One region of the Roseateles agri genome, then DNA from elsewhere that is predicted to be linked to it. Evidence: riboswitches for the same ligand, from Rfam matches in the RefSeq annotation. Region 1 holds a riboswitch; the other holds the start of a gene.
The links. A riboswitch is a leader RNA that binds a small molecule or an ion and turns the genes downstream of it on or off. The one in region 1 is predicted to bind cobalamin.
Positions count from the first base shown of each region.

Region 1 (7,724 bases):
GCTGGTGCGGCCGAGGTCGTCCTTCAGCTCGTAGGCCTGGGCGCCGGCGGCGAGCGTCGTCAGCAGCAGGGAAAGAAGCAGTCTTTTCATGGTGTGGGGATGACGGTGCGGCTCCAGGGCTGGCCGGCCACCATCAGCGTGAGTGTCCTGCAACGGCTGGCCACGGCCTGGTTCAGCCGGCCCAGTTCGTCGACGAAGAAGCGCGCTTCGCGGCTCATCGGCGACACGCCCCAGCCGACCTCGTTGGAGATCATGATCAACGGCGAGGGCAGGTCCGGCATCAGGTCCAGCAGGGCCTGGCGCTCGCGCTGCCAGGCGTGCAGGTCGGACGGGCCTTCCAGCGGCATCAGCCAGTTGGTGAGCCACAAGGTCAGGCAATCGACCAGCAGCAGGCGGCCGGGCTGGGCCTCGGCGCGCAGCACCTCGGCCAGCGCCAGCGGCGCCTCGACGGTGCGGAAGGCGGCGGGGCGCATCGCGCGGTGATGCGCGATGCGCTCGGCCATCTCCTGGTCGCCGGCCTGCGCGGTGGCGATTACGCAGACCTCCTGGCCTGAGGCCAGGGCCAGCCGCTCGGCTTGCCCCGACTTGCCGCTGCGCTGGCCGCCGACGATCAGGTGATGGCCGATCCTCACAGCGTCGGCGTGTAGCGCAGGCCGATGAAGACCGTGCGCGGCGCCGAGGCGTAGCCGGTGGCGGTCGAGTAGGGCTTGTCGGCGGCGTTGTCGACGTTCAGCTGCAGGCTCAGGTCGCGACGGATCTTGTACGCGGCTTCCAGGTTCAGCAGCGCATAGCCGCCCAGGGCCTGCTTGTTGGCCGCATCGTTGTAGCGCTGGCCGGAGAACTGCACGTTGCCGCCGAAGGTCCAGTCGGCCAGGGTCGTGTCGGCGCGCAGGGTGCCGAAGGTCTTGGCGCGGCGCTGCAGGATCAGGCCGGTGGCCGTGTTCTTCGGCGCCTGCAGGTCCAGCGTGGCGCCGAGGTTCACGATGCCCAGCTTGGTGCCGGCGGCAAGGCTCAGGCCCTGCAGCCGCGCCTGCGCGACGTTCTGGTAGCAGCCGAAGGTGCTTTGGCAGGTGCCGGCCGCGCCGAAGACGATCAGGTCGTTGACGCGGTTGCGGTAGGCGGTGGCGGAGAACTCGTTGTCGCCGACGTTGTACTTCAGTCCGATCTCGACGTTATGGCCGCGTTCGGCATTCAGCGGCTGGACGCCGGGGAGGCTCAGGTCGGGGCCGTAGACGGTGCCGATCTGGTACAGCGTGGGCGCACGGAACGAGTTGCCGGCCGAGGCCACCACACGCAGGCCCGGCGCGAACTCGTAGCCGGCCATCAGGGTGCCGGTGTTGACGCCGCCGAACTGGCTGTCGTCGTCGCGGCGCGCAAAGGCCTGGACGTTCAGCGGGCCGGTGTGCAGCAGGTAGCCCAGCGCCAGCGCGTTCTCGTGCCGCTTGCCGACGCCGGCGGTGACGAGGCCGGTGTTGTCGAGCAGGTCTTCGCGCCGCTCCGCGAGGACGGTGACTTGCTGGCCGGCGGCGAGCATGTAGGAACCGTTCAGCGAGACGGTGCGCACGCGGGTGTCGGTGACGTAGGCGTCCGGCTTGGTCTCGTAGTGCTCCTTCGACTCGCCGACGCTCAGCTGCGTCTGCAGCGCGGGCAGCCATTGCGCCTTCCAGCTGAGGCCGGTGGCGCGGGTGTCCTGGATGCTGTGGTCGTCGGCATCGGGCGTGAAGGTGGAGTCGTCGTACTGGCCGTCGACATGGCTCTTCAGCGCGGTGAGTTCGACGCGGTGCTGTGCGTTCAGCTGTGCGCCCAGGCGCAGGCTGCCGCTGTGGCTGCGCCAACCGTCGCGGTCGGGCAGATAGGAGAAGGTGTTGGCCGGGGTCGTGGCGTTGAAGCCGTCGCTGCGTTCGCCGGCCAGCGAGACGGCGTAGTCGAACATGCCGTTGCCACCGCTGATGCTGGCGTCGGCGCGGCGCGTGCCGAGGTTGCCGGCGCCGATGCCGAGGTCCAGCTGTGTCTTACCGGCCACGCCCTTGCGGGTGAAGATCTGCACAACGCCGCCGACGGCGTCGGAGCCGTAGATGGCGCTGGCCGGGCCCTTGAGGATTTCGATGTGGTCGATCTGGCTCAGCGGGATGCCGTTCCAGCTGGCGCCGCCGGTCGATTGCGAGTCGACCCGCACGCCGTCGATCAGCACGACCGTGTGGCGCGTCTCGGCACCGCGGATGAACAGCGAGGTCGTCGATGCGGGCGTGCCGTTGCGCGTCATCTCGACGGCGCCGGTGTTGCGCAGCAGGTCGGCCACGCCGCCGAAGCCTTGGCTCTCGATCTGCTCGCGGGTGATGACGGTCAGGTCGGCGATCACCTCGCTGAGCTTCTGCGGCTCGCGGGTGGCGGTGACGACGACGGGATCGATCTGCTCGGCCGCGTGGACGGAGACGACGGACGAGGAAAGCGCGGCCAGGGCGGCCAGCGCAAGACGGGTGTTGCGATGAGTCATGGATAGGGTCGCGAGGGACCGATGGATACAAGCCCAGGCGTTCAGCTCACCCGCTGAGCGCCTGTCGTTCGATGCGTGCTGACAAGCGCGCCGCATCACCTTGTTGGCCGGTATCCGGGCTGGTGGAGGCGACCCTTGAGTCCTTCCCAGTGCAGCGAAGCACCAGTGGAGCGAGTACAAGAGTTGGAGCCGAAAGGAGGCTCCGTCCACTTACCGTTGCGGGGACAGCTCAGGTTGGGCGCGCCTCGGCGAGGTCCACCTTCCTGATTCCCGTTTAACTGCATCGGCCTTGGGGGCCGGCGCGAGCACCAACAGCGCGGGATTCTAGCCGGCGGTGACCTTCGGTTTGTGCGGGCGCTTGAGCTTGGGCCGCTTGGTGACCAGCGGCTGTGGTGCGCTGGCGGGCTGCACGGGCGCCGCGGCGGGGCTCATGCGGCCGGCAGCGGCGGTGCGGCGGCGTTGCTCGGCTTCCTGCTTCAGGCGGTCCTTCTGCAGCGCATCGGCCTGCTTCGCGTCACGGGCGGCGAGCTGGCGTGCGGCCTGCTCGTCGGCGGCGCTCGGCTGGTCGTAGGCGACCTGCTCGGCCGTGGCCTTCGGGTTGGCGGGACAGGGCGCGTCGCGCAGCTCGCGACCGTCCTTGCCGCAGCGGTACACAGTGGCGCTGCGGGATTCGGTCTGCGCGGCTGCGTCGAGGCTGAGCGTTAGGGCCGCTAGGGCAAGAGTCATCAGGACGAACGAGGGCGCAGACCGGTACTTCATGATTCGGCTTCCTTCGAGGCGGGGATGGCTTCGGGCTTGGGTTCCGGCTTCGGCGGCTTCGGGCGCGGCGGCTTGGCGTGGATCTTCGTCATCGCCTTGTCGAGCTGGCCGGACAGCATCTGCGGCACCGCGTCCATCGACTTCTGGATGCAGTCCTCGATCAGTTGCCGCTCGGCGATCGGCGGGCGGCGCAGCACGTAGCCGGAGACTTCGGCCTTGATGCCGGGGTGACCGATGCCCAGGCGCAGGCGCCAGAAGTTGGCGCTGCCGAGCTGGGCCTGCATGTCCTTCAGTCCGTTGTGGCCGCCGTTGCCGCCGCCCTGCTTGAACTTCATCTGGCCGGGCTCGATGTCGAGCTCGTCGTGGATCGCCAGGATCTCCTCCGGCGCGATCTTGAAGAAGCGCGCCAGCGCGGCGACCGACTTGCCGCTGAGGTTCATGTAGGTCATCGGCTGCAGCAGCCAGATCGGGCCGTCGGTGCCCGGCGCGTTGTTGACCCTCGCGACGAGGCCGAAGTAGCTGCTCTCGGGCCGGGGCTGCACGTTCAGGCCGCGGGCCAGCGCGTCGATCCACCAGAAGCCGGCGTTGTGGCGGGTCTGCTCGTATTCATGGCCCGGATTGCCGAGGCCGACAAAGAGTCGAATCATGGGGCGGGATTATCGGCGGGCGCCGGAAAGCAAAAGGCCCCGCAGAGCGGGGCCTTCGCAGCAGGAAGCTGGGGGGAAGAATTACTTCTTGCCCTTCTTCTTGCCCTTGCCGTCGTCGGCGGCCGGAGCGGCGGCGACGATGACTTCTTCAGCGACCGGCGGAACGGCCGTGGCGATGGCCGGGTTCGGCTTGCCGTGCACGATGGCCTTGACGCCGGCGGGCAGCTTCAGGTCATTGACGTGCAGCGAGTGACCCAGGGTCAGGCCGCTCAGGTCGACTTCGATGAACTCGGGCAGTTGCTGGGCCAAGCAGCTGATCAGCAGCTCGGTGATCACGTGGTTGACCGTGCACTTGTCGGTCTTGACGGCCGGCGATTCGGCTTCGCCGATGAAGTGCAGAGGGATCTTCTTGGTGATCTTCGTGGTGCTGTCCACGCGCTGGAAGTCGCAGTGCAGCACTTGCTGCTTGTACGGGTGCATCTGGAAGTCACGCAGCAGCACTTGCGACTTGGCGCCGTTCAGTTCCATCTCGAGGATGGTGCTGTGGAAGGCTTCCTTCTTCATGGCGTGGAACAGCGCGTTGTGATCCAGCTCGATCATGGTCGGCTCGCCGGCGCCGTAGACGATGCCCGGAACCTTGCCCGAGATACGCAGGCGGCGGCTCGCTCCGGTCCCCTGCAGCTTGCGCTCGAAAGCGGTGAATTGCATAGTTAACTCCAAAAGTTGCCGGCTCATCCCCATGACGGGCCGGTTTGCAGGGCCCGCGACCAGGCTCCTGCGTTTGTCGCGCTCAGGACAACGTCAGAAGTTGTTGTTCTGCTCGCTAAACAAAGAGGTGACCGATTCGCCGTCCGAGATGCGGCGGATCGTTTCGGCAAAGAGGAAGGCAACCGACAGCTGGCGGATCTTGCCGCAGGCCTTGGCCGCTTCGTTCAAGGGAATGGTGTTGCTGATGACGACTTCGTCGAGCGCCGACTTCGAGATGCGCTCGATCGCCGGGCCCGACAGGATCGGGTGGGTGCAATAGGCGAACACGCTTTTGGCGCCGCGGTCTTTCAGCACCTCGGCGGCCTTCACCAGCGTGCCGGCCGTGTCGATCATGTCGTCCATGATCACGCAGTTGCGGCCGTCGATCTCGCCGATCACGTGCATCACTTCGGAGACGTTGGCGGCCGGGCGGCGCTTGTCGATGATGGCCAGGTCGCAGCCGAGCTGCTTGGCCAGCGCGCGGGCACGCACAACGCCGCCGACGTCGGGGCTGACGACCACCAGGTTCGAGTAGTTGCGGGCCTTCAGGTCGGACAGCAGGACCGGGCTGGCGTAGATGTTGTCGACCGGAATGTCGAAGAAGCCCTGGATCTGATCGGCGTGCAGGTCCATCGTCAGCACGCGCTCGACGCCGACGGTTTCCAGCAGGTTGGCGACGACCTTGGCCGAGATCGGCACGCGCGTCGAACGCGGGCGGCGGTCCTGGCGGGCATAGCCGAAGTAGGGGATCACGGCGGTGATGCGGCGTGCGCTGGCGCGCTTCATCGCATCGACCATGATCAGCAGTTCCATCAGGTTTTCGTTCGTCGGCGCGCAAGTGGGCTGGACGATGAAGACGTCGCGGGCGCGCACGTTCTGCTGGATCTCGACGGTGACTTCACCATCGGAGAAACGACCGACGACGGCCTTGCCCAGCTCGAGACCGAGATGGGAAGCGATTTCCTGGGAGAGGACCGGGTTTGCGTTGCCGGTGAAGAGGACGGTATTGAGCAGCACGGGCCATCCTTTTGAGAGAGGACCCGAGGCCACTGCCCGCGTGTCCCGGTCTTACGAAACAGAGCCTGCGCGGCGGCAGGCTCTCAGAACGTTTGGCAGGGGAGGAAGGACTCGAACCCTCGCATGTCGGAATCAAAATCCGATGCCTTGACCAACTTGGCGACTCCCCTACACAGGACACAGCAGAGCTGCTGCACCCTATCAACTTGTCTCAGTCTCTTGCCCAGCCCTTCAAGGGGTGATGCTCCAGACTGCGGCACATCCTTCCAATCCATCCTGCAGGAAACTCGCCCTGCAACATTGTCGCCGTGGATTGATCGACTGTGCCTTTTTCAGTACTTTCTTCCTTGCTCGCAACGTTCGCAAACACCGCGCTACCTGATCCCGTCATCCGGCTGTTGCCGAACTTCGCTTCCAGTATCGCCAGCGCTTGAACCACTTCAGGGCTTGCTGCTTCTGCCGCTTTCTGCAGATCATTTCTGCCGAAGCCGCTTAGGAAGCGTTCTATTTCCCTCGTTTTGTTCTCGCTGCCGTTGTGTGCAGGAAAGCCCGCTACTATAGCCACGGAATCGGACCTTGCCAAGAGAGGCGAGGAAAAAATTTCCTTGGTGGCGATGCTGGCGGCCGGTTTGATCACGGCGAAACGCTGGGCCGGCAATTCGATCGGATGCAGGATTTCGCCGATGCCTTCGACAAACGCGTGCGTTCCGCCCAGGAAGAAAGGCACGTCAGCACCGAGACTCAAACCCAGTTCTTTTAATTTTTGTAAAGACAGGTTCAGACCCCACAGCCGGTTCAGCGCGAGCAGGGTGGAGGCCGCGTCGGACGAGCCGCCGCCCATGCCGGCGCCGGCGGGCAGGCGCTTCTCGATGTGGATGTCGGCACCCAAGGTGCAGCCGCTGGCGGCTTGCAGCGCGCGAGCGGCGCGCAGGCACAGGTCGTCCGGCGGCAGGCCGGCGCCTTCGCTGTCGTGGCGGGCCAGTTGACCGTCGGTGCGGCGCTCGAAGTGCAGCGTGTCCGCCCAGTCGATCAAGGCGAAGATCGATTGCAGCAGGTGATAGCCGTCGGGTCGCTTGCCGACGACGTGCAGGAACAGGTTGAGCTTGGCCGGGGCGGGGACGTCGTAGATCGCGTGCATGCAGTGCTTAGGTTTTATCGATGCGGGCCTTCAGCGTCACCGCCGGTTCCGCCTTCCGTGTGGCGACGATCAGGCCCTCGCCGAAGTGCGACAGGTCGATCTGCCAGCCGAGCTGCTCGAAGCCCGTGCCCTGCGCCGTGTGCGCCGCCTGCGACCAGGGCTTGCCCTGCAGCCAGTCGAACAGCGCGGCCACAGGAATCGCTTCGCCGAGCATCTCGCGCGTCAGCGCATCGAGATCGTCGAAGCGGCGCTCGTCCTCGGGCGTCTGCAGTCGCACGTCGCCATCGCGCCAGACGGCACGAGCGACCAGGCTGCCCAGCGGGGTCGATAGTTCGAGTTGCCCGGCCGTGGGCTGGCCGCTCAGCTCGAAGGCGCCGTTGCCGCCGCTGGCCTTGCCGCCGGCCACGCCGGCCACCTGGACGCTGAGCCGGCCGCTCAGGTGCAGGTCGCCTTCGCTCGCCTCACGCTGCTGATGCTTCAGGCTGGCGCAACCGGCCAGCATCGCGCAGGCCATCAACAGCGATGCATGCTGCCTCATCACAGCTTGGCCTTCAGGCGGTTCAGCGTTTCCAGCAGAGCTTCGTTCTTCGGCTCGCGCTTGGCGCCTTCCTGCCAGACACGGCGCGCCTCGTCCTGCTCGCCGGCGATCCACAGCACCTCGCCGAGGTGGGCGGCAATCTCGGTGTCAGGTCTTGCCTGGTAGGCCTCGCGCAGCAGGCGCAGCGCCTCGGTGCGGTTGCCGAGCTTGAACTCGACCCAGCCCATGCTGTCGATGAAGAAGGGCTCCTTCGGCGCGTAGCTGAGCGCCTTGGCGATCAGGCCGCGCGATTCCTCCAGCCGTACGCCGCGATCGGCGAGCGAGTAGCCCAGCGCGTTGTAGGCATTGGCGTAGTCGGGCTTCAGTGCGATCACGCGCTTCAGC
Region 1 is NZ_JAXCLA010000009.1:113,840-121,563, forward strand. Features, by position in the region: gene SNE35_RS25605 (ABC transporter substrate-binding protein) at 1-90, opposite strand, end outside; gene cobU (bifunctional adenosylcobinamide kinase/adenosylcobinamide-phosphate guanylyltransferase) at 87-632, opposite strand; gene SNE35_RS25615 (TonB-dependent receptor plug domain-containing protein) at 629-2,494, opposite strand; cobalamin riboswitch at 2,583-2,822, opposite strand; gene SNE35_RS25620 (hypothetical protein) at 2,819-3,253, opposite strand; gene pth (aminoacyl-tRNA hydrolase) at 3,250-3,900, opposite strand; gene SNE35_RS25630 (50S ribosomal protein L25/general stress protein Ctc) at 3,982-4,608, opposite strand; gene SNE35_RS25635 (ribose-phosphate pyrophosphokinase) at 4,702-5,664, opposite strand; tRNA gene SNE35_RS25640 (tRNA-Gln) at 5,758-5,834, opposite strand; gene ispE (4-(cytidine 5'-diphospho)-2-C-methyl-D-erythritol kinase) at 5,876-6,802, opposite strand; gene SNE35_RS25650 (outer membrane lipoprotein LolB) at 6,810-7,340, opposite strand; gene SNE35_RS25655 (tetratricopeptide repeat protein) at 7,340-7,724, opposite strand, start outside.

Region 2 (7,724 bases), on a different contig from region 1:
CAGATGCTGGTGCTCGACGAGGCCGACCGCCTGCTCGACCTCGGCTTCAGCGAGGAACTGCAGCGCATCCTCGCGCTGCTGCCGGCGCGGCGCCAGAACCTGTTCTTCTCGGCCACCTTCGCGCCGGCCGTGCGCAGCTTGGCCGATGGCCTGCTGCACGAGCCCGAGCGCATCGAGATCGCGCCGGAGCCGGTGCGCACCGACGCGATCCAGCAGCGCGCGATCCATGTGGACACGGCCGACCGCACGCCGCTGCTGCGCCACCTGCTGGAGACCGAGGGCTGGACCCGCGCGCTGGTCTTCGTCGCCACCAAGTACGCCACCGAACACGTTGCTGACAAGCTGTGGGCCAAGGGCATCAAGGCCGCGTCGTTGCACGGCGAGCTGAGCCAGGGCGCCCGCACCAAGGTGCTGGCCGCGCTGAAGAGCGGCGAGGTGGCCGTGCTGGTGGCGACCGACCTCGCGGCCCGCGGCCTGGACATTCCCGAGCTGCCAGCCGTCGTCAACTACGACCTGCCGCGCGCCGCTGCCGACTACACGCACCGCATCGGCCGAACCGGCCGCGCTGGCGCCACCGGCGTCGCGGTGAGCTTCGTCCCGGCCGACGCCGAAGCCCACTTTCGCCTGATCGAGAAGCGCCAGGGCCAGCGCGTGCCGCGCGAGCAGGTGGCCGGCTTCGAGCCGAAGGAAGTCGCCAGCGAGGCGCTGGCCACCGGCGGCGTGAAGGGCAAGCGACCGAGCAAGAAGGACAAGCTGCGGGCCGCGGCTGCTGCAGCTGGGGCGGCCGGTCGGGAACTCTAAGGCCGCCGCAGATTCGCTTGGGGGGTTGTCCATCCGGCGCGGACGCATGCGCCGGATGGATGCGGTGCGTCATGGACCTGACGCTTCCCGCCGGTAGTTTCAGGCGCAGGCATCCCGCCTGCATCACTCCCCAAGAGACTCCCATGAACGCAAAAGCAGTTTTCAAACCCCACCTGTCCAAGGCGCTCTGCGTCGCCGCTATCGCCGTGATGGCGGGTAACGCGCTCGCCGAGACCTGGGTGCAGACCGGTGTGGACCGTTTCACCGGCTCGGCCGCCAGCGCCAAGGGCCAGGGCCTGGTCTGGACCGGGTCGTCGTGGATCTTTTCCTCGAGCAACGGCCTGGAGCGCACGGACGCCGCGTTCAACCGCGTCCAGAACGTCAATCCGGCGATTCCGGCCGAGCTGTTCAACCCGTCTGCAGCGGCGCCGAAGGGCTTGAACCACATCGGTGACCTGGACGTCGCAGGCAACACGCTGTACATCGCACTCGACTCTTCGACCGCCGACCAGCCAGGCGGCGGCAAGTACAACACGCCGGTCATCGCGCTGTATGACGCGACCACCTTGACCTATACCGGCCAGTCCTACGCGCTGACCGCGCCCGGCGGCGTGCAGGACATTGCCAGCTGGGTCGCCGTGGATGCGGCTGCCGGCCTGGGCTACGGCATGGCGTACGACAACGCAACGCAGTTGAGCGTCTACAACCTGGCCGACTGGAGCTTCAAGGAATACGTGCCGCTCTCGCACAACCTCGATCAGGTGCAGGGCGGCAAGCTGTTCGGCGACTGGATGTACATGTCGTCGGACGGCGCCGAGAAGGAGATCTATCGCACCAACGTGAAGACGGGTGCGGTCGAAGACTTGTTCAGCATCAACCTTGGCGCGCCGCAGGAGATCGAGGGCCTTTCGTTCGCGCAGGACGCCAGCGGCAACGTCACGCTCAATGTGCTCAACCGCGAGGCCGTCGACGGGGTCAGCGGCGTGGCGCTCTATCACTTCAGCATCGCGGCCGTGCCGGAGCCGGCCACCTTTGTGCTGATGTTGACGGGCTTCGCGCTCGTCGGCGGTGCGGCCCGGCGCTCGCGGAGCAGGGCGCGGCAGGCCTGACGCGGCCGGGAGTCTTTCGCACCGTAGAATCCGCCCCGTTGGTGCTCGCGGCGTGGTTCACGCGCCGCAGTTCAACGGGAATCAGGGAGGACCGGGCCGCATCGCTGGCGAGGTCCCAACCTGAGCTGCCCCCGCAACGGTAAGTGGACGAATCCTCGCGGATTCAACTTTCCATCACACAGCCACTGGGCGTTCTGAACACGCGCCTGGGAAGGCTTTGGCAAGTCTGTCCACCAGCCCGGATACCGGCCAACGAGGCGCCGCGCGTTCGCGCGCGGCACGTACGCCCACAGGCCGTCGGGGAAGACGGTGAGGGCATGGAGGCTGGTCGGTCGTTCTCGGCAGCCGGCCTCTGCAGAAGAGACTCTCCGATGGAAATCGAAACTCCGCCGGTCCTGCGCGATACCCCGAAGCCGCAGGGCGAACGCCGTGGCCTGGTCATCGTGCACACCGGTACCGGCAAGGGCAAGAGCACGGCCGCCTTCGGCCTGGCGCTGCGCGCGCACGGCCGCGGCAAGAAGGTCAAGGTCTACCAGTTCATGAAGGTGCCGTCGGCCCGCTTCGGCGAGCACCGGCTGTTCGAGCAACTGGGCATTCCGATCGAGGGCCTGGGCGATGGCTTCAGCTGGAAGAGCCGCGATCTGGACCACTCCGCCGAACTGGCGCTGGCCGGCTGGACCAAGGCCGAGGCCACGATCCGCGCCGGCGAACACTTCATGGTGGTGCTGGACGAGATCATGTACCCGCTGCGCTATGGCTGGGTGCCGCTGGAGCCCGTGCTGGCCTGCCTGCGCGAGCGCCCCGCCCACGTGCATGTGGTGCTGACCGGCCGTGGTGCGCCGCAGGAGCTGGTGGACCTGGCCGACACGGTCACCGAGATGACGCTGATCAAGCATCACTTCAAGGCCGGTGTGCCCGCGCAACGCGGCATCGAAGACTGATCGATAGAGAGTTCCCATGAAGACCCAACTGACAGCCCTTGGCATGGCCATCGGCACGCTGGGCGCGAGCCTGCCCGCCTGCGCGCAAAACAACAACACCCTGCCCACCGTCTCCGTCACCGCAACGAGCCTGGGTAGCCTGGGCCTGGACCAGCCTTCGGCCACCGGCTCACGCCTGGGCCTGACGCCGATGGAAACGCCGGCGAGCATCGCCACGCTGGACGCCGACGCCATCGCCGAGCGCAGCATCACGCGCGCGCAAGACGCGGCTGTGCAACTGCCCGGCCTCAGCCAGGCGCCCGAGCCCGGCAACGGCGGCAGCTCGCTGAGCGCACGCGGCTTCGCCGGCCACAGCTCGGTGGCGCAGATGATCGACGGCACGCGGCTGGTCGTCGCCTTCGGCACGGTGACCTATCCGTTCTCGACCTGGCCGCTGGCCTCGGTCGACGTGCTCTCGGGCCCGGCCTCGGTGCTGTACGGCGACGGCGCGATCGGCGCGGCCGTCAACTACGTGACCAAGCGCCCGGTGTTCGACCGCACCGAGCGTGAGGCCTTCCTCAGCTACGGCTCCTTCAACACGGTGCAGGGCGGCGTCGGCCTGCGCGGGCCGATCAACGAGGTGGCGGCCTATTCGGTCTACGTGGATGCGAGCAAGAGCGACGGCGAGCGCCGCGACAGCGCCTATGAGCGGCAGAACTACGCGCTGGCGCTGAGCCTGCGGCCGAGCCGTGACCTGAACGTCACGCTCTCGCTGGACGGCGGCCGCAACAACGATGCCCGCTACTACGGCACGCCGCTGCTGCCCGACGGCAGCGTGGACAAGCGCCTGATCGACACCAGCTTCAACGTCGGCAACGCGCTGGTCCGCTACAAGGACGATATGTGGCGCGCCAAGGTCGAGTACCGCGTCAACGACGACGTGCAGCTGCACAACGAGACCTACTACCTGACGGCCAAGCGCCACTGGCGCAACAGCGAGGACTACTACTTCGACGACAGCGGCACGCAGGTCGTGCGCGACTCCTTCCTGGAGATCCTGCACGACCAGAAGCAGACCGGCAATCGCACCGACCTCAGCATCAGCGGCACGCTCGGCGGGCTGAAGAACCAACTGGTCGCCGGCCTGGACTGGTACCGCACGACCTTGCTGCACACGAACAACTCGCCCTATGTGGACGGCGACAGCGTCGTCGACCCGTACAAGGTTGTGCCCGGCGTGTTCGACAGCCTGTCGCCGACGGCGCCGGGCCGCCACTCGGCGCTCAGCAACACCGCCGTGTTCGCCGAAGACGTGCTGAGCCTGAACCCCCAGTGGAAGCTGGTGGCCGGGCTGCGCCGCGAGTCGATGTCGCTGGAGTACGACAACCTGCGCACGAAGGTCAACCAGCACCAGAAGTACTCGCCGACCACCGGCCGCCTCGGTGCCGTCTGGTCGCCGAGCAGCGCGCTGTCCGTCTACGGCCAGTTCAGCACCGGCACCGACCCGCTGACCGGTTCGTTGACCTTGCCGGCCGGCGCCACGAATGTCGAGCTGACCCGCGGCCGCCAGGTGGAGGTCGGCGCCAAGGGCGCGCTACCCGCCATTCGCGGCCAGTGGACCGTGGCGGCGTACCGGATCGTCAAGGACCACCTGTACTCGCAGGATCCGCTGAACCCCGACCTCACGCAGCAGATCGGCAAGCAGTCGTCCACCGGCATCGAGCTGGCCGTCGGCGCGGAGCCGGTGCGCGGCTGGACCATCGACGCCAACCTCGCCGCGCTGCGCGCCCGCTACGACCGTTTCGACGAGCAGCAGGACGACGGCAGCTTGATCTCCCGCGCCGGCAACACGCCCTACGGCGTGCCCGAGCGCACCGCCAATGTCTGGTCGACGGTGCGCGTGGCGTCGCAGTGGAAGCTGGGGCTGGGGGCGCGCTACGTCGGCAAGGTCCAGTACGACGCCGCCAACGAGGGCCATCTGCCGTCCTACACGGTGCTGAACGGCTCGGTCGCGTTCGCGTACTCGCCGGCCACCAGCGTCACGTTGAGCGTCAACAACCTCGCCAACAAGGTCTACGCGACCTCCGGCTACAGCTACCTGTGGCTGCTGGGCGAGCGGCGCAACGCGCAACTGACGGTTCGTTCGTCCTTCTGAGCGCGCGATGAGGCCCTCCATGTTCGCGCTCGGGCTGCTCGGCAGCCTGGCCGGCGCGCCGCTCCAGGCGGCGCCGCAGCGCATCGTCACGCTGTCGCCCTCGCTGACCGATGCGGTCTGCGCGCTGGGCCATTGCGAGCAACTGGTCGGTACCGACCGCTACTCCACCGGGCCCGGCGGCGTGGCCGCCTTGCCCAAGGTGGGCGGGCTGGAAGACGTGCAGATCGAGCGCATCGTGACCCTGCGGCCGGACATGGTGCTGCTGGGCCCGCGCAGCCGCGCGGCCGATCGGCTCGGCGCGCTGGGTGTGCCGTTTCAGGTCTTCGACGCCCGCACCCATGCCGACCTGAAGCGCATGCTGCTGGCCCTGGGCCAGTCGCTGGGCGAGGACGCGCGGGCGGCCGAGCTGGTGCGCCGCATCGACGAGCAGATCGACGCCCAGGCGCGCCGCATCTCCACGGCGCTGCGCGGCCGCAGCGTCTTCATCGAGGTGGCTTCCGGCCCCTATGCGGCCAGCGACAAGAGCTTCATCGGCGAGACCGTGGCGCGGCTGGGCCTGGTCAACATCGTCGGCGGCGAGATGGGCCTGTTCCCGAAGATCAATCCGGAGATGGTCGTGCGGCGCGCGCCGGAGCTGATCATCGGCCCCCGTTCCAGTCTTGCGAGCCTTTCCAACCTGGCGGACCGCCCCGGCTGGGCGGCGCTGCCCGCCGTGCGCCGGCAGCAGGTCTGCATGTTGGAGCCCGAGCAGTGGGAGCTGATCGCCAGCCCCGGCCCGCGCCTGGGCGAGGCGGCGAAGCTGCTGGCCGACTGCCTGCTGGCGCTGCCGACGGCGAAATGACGATGAAGCCCGCGCTTGACCTCCACTCGGCCTCCCTGCAGCTGCAGGGCAGGGCGGTGCTGGACGAGGTCTCGGTGTCGGTGCCCTTCGGCACGCACTTGGCCGTGGTCGGCCGCAACGGCGCCGGCAAGAGCAGCCTGCTGCGGCTGATGGCCGGGCGGTTGAAGCCCACGCGGGGCCAGGTCTTGCTCGGCGGGCTCGACCTCGCCGCGCTGCCGGGGCCGCAGCGGGCGCGGCAGATCGCCGTGGTCCACCAGCACGAGCAGGCGCACGGCCAGCTGCGCGTGCGCGACTACGTGGCGTTGGGCCGCATCCCGCATGCGGCGGCCCCGCCCTGCGAGAGCGCACAGGTGGTGGACGCATCGCTGGCGCATTGCCGCCTCACGGCGCTGCAGGACCGCCGCGTCGGCACCTTGTCGGGCGGCGAGCTGCAACGCGCCGTCATCGCCCGCGTGATCGCCCAGCAGCCGCGCGTGCTGCTGCTGGACGAGCCCACCAACCATCTCGACCTGCGCACCCGCGCCGACATGCTGGACCTGCTCGCCGCGCTGGACGTGACCGTGATCGCCGCGCTGCACGAGCTGAGCCTGGTGCAGCGCTTCGCTCACCGCGTGCTGCTGCTGGACGCGGGCAGGGTCGCGGCCGACGACGCGCCGGCCCGGGTGTTCACGCCGGAGCTGGTGCGCGGCCATTTCGACATCGACGTGTTCCACCTGCCGCTGCCGGATCGCGCGCGGCCCGTGGCCGTCTTCGAAGCCCCCGAACCGGTTCGATCGTCATGAAGCAACTCTTCGCACTGCTGCTGGGGCTGGCCATGTTCGCTGCCGCGCAGGCCCAGACCTTCCCGGTTACCGTGGACAGCTGCGGCGCCAAGCTCACCTTCGCCGCGCCGCCCAAGCGCGCGCTGATCCACGACCTCAACATGACCGAGATGGCGCTCTCGCTGGGCTTGCAGAAGCAGATGGTGGGCGTCAGCGGGATCACCGGCTGGTACAAGTCGCGCCCCGGGCTGCGGCAGGCGCTGGGCAGCATCCCCGAGATCGCCGCCAAGCAGCCGAGCCTTGAAAATGTGCTGGCCGCCAATCCGGACTTCTTCTTCGCCGGCTGGAACTACGGCATGAGCGTCGGCGGCGACCTGACGCCGGCCATCCTGCAGCGCTACGGCATCCCGACCCTGGTGCTCAGCGAAAGCTGCAACCACGTGGACAAGAGCCGTCCGCGCGCCTCGCTGGAGCTGCTGTACGGCGACTACATCAAGCTCGGCACCATCTTCGGCAAGGAGGCGCAGGCGCGCGCTCAGGTGGCGGAATGGAAGGCGCGCGTGGCCCGGCTGGCGAAGCCCGCCGGCGGCCCGGCGCTGCGGATGTTCCTGTACGACTCGGGCGAGGACAAGCCGCTCACGGCCGGCAAGTTCGCGATGCCCACCGCGATGATGGAAGCCGTCGGCGGCCGCAACATCATGGACGACGTCGACTCCAGCTGGACCAGCGTCTCCTGGGAGGCCGTGGCCGCGCGCAATCCGCAGTTCCTCGTGCTGCTGGACTACCAGAACGACGGCGGCGCCGCCCGCCTGATGCAGTTCCTGCGCCAGCACCCGCTGATGCAGCACACCGATGCCGTGCGCAACAGCCGTTATGTGGCGCTGCGCTACGAGGAGCTGACGCCCGGGCCGGCCAATATCGAGGCGATGGAGAAGATGGCCGCGGCCATGGCTGGGGCTAAGCCGTGACGATGCAGCTCCGCGCGCTCGCCCCCGGCCTGCTGCTGGCGCTGGCCTGCGTCGCCACCGCCTCGGTCGTCGTCGGCGCCACGCCGGTGAGCCTGGCGCAACTGGGCCACAGCCTGCAGGTGCTGCTGGCTCATGCCGACCCCACGGGCTGGTCGATGACGGACCGCAT
Region 2 is NZ_JAXCLA010000004.1:380,473-388,196, reverse strand. Features, by position in the region: gene SNE35_RS13740 (DEAD/DEAH box helicase) at 1-801, shown strand, start outside; gene SNE35_RS13735 (PEPxxWA-CTERM sorting domain-containing protein) at 945-1,910, shown strand; cobalamin riboswitch at 1,933-2,178, shown strand; gene cobO (cob(I)yrinic acid a,c-diamide adenosyltransferase) at 2,282-2,851, shown strand; gene SNE35_RS13725 (TonB-dependent receptor) at 2,868-4,985, shown strand; gene SNE35_RS13720 (ABC transporter substrate-binding protein) at 4,993-5,826, shown strand; gene SNE35_RS13715 (ABC transporter ATP-binding protein) at 5,823-6,608, shown strand; gene SNE35_RS13710 (ABC transporter substrate-binding protein) at 6,605-7,555, shown strand; gene SNE35_RS13705 (FecCD family ABC transporter permease) at 7,558-7,724, shown strand, end outside.
Region 2: it holds a riboswitch for cobalamin, as region 1 does, so the genes downstream of both, cobO (cob(I)yrinic acid a,c-diamide adenosyltransferase) here and SNE35_RS25615 (TonB-dependent receptor plug domain-containing protein) in region 1, are expected to answer to the same signal.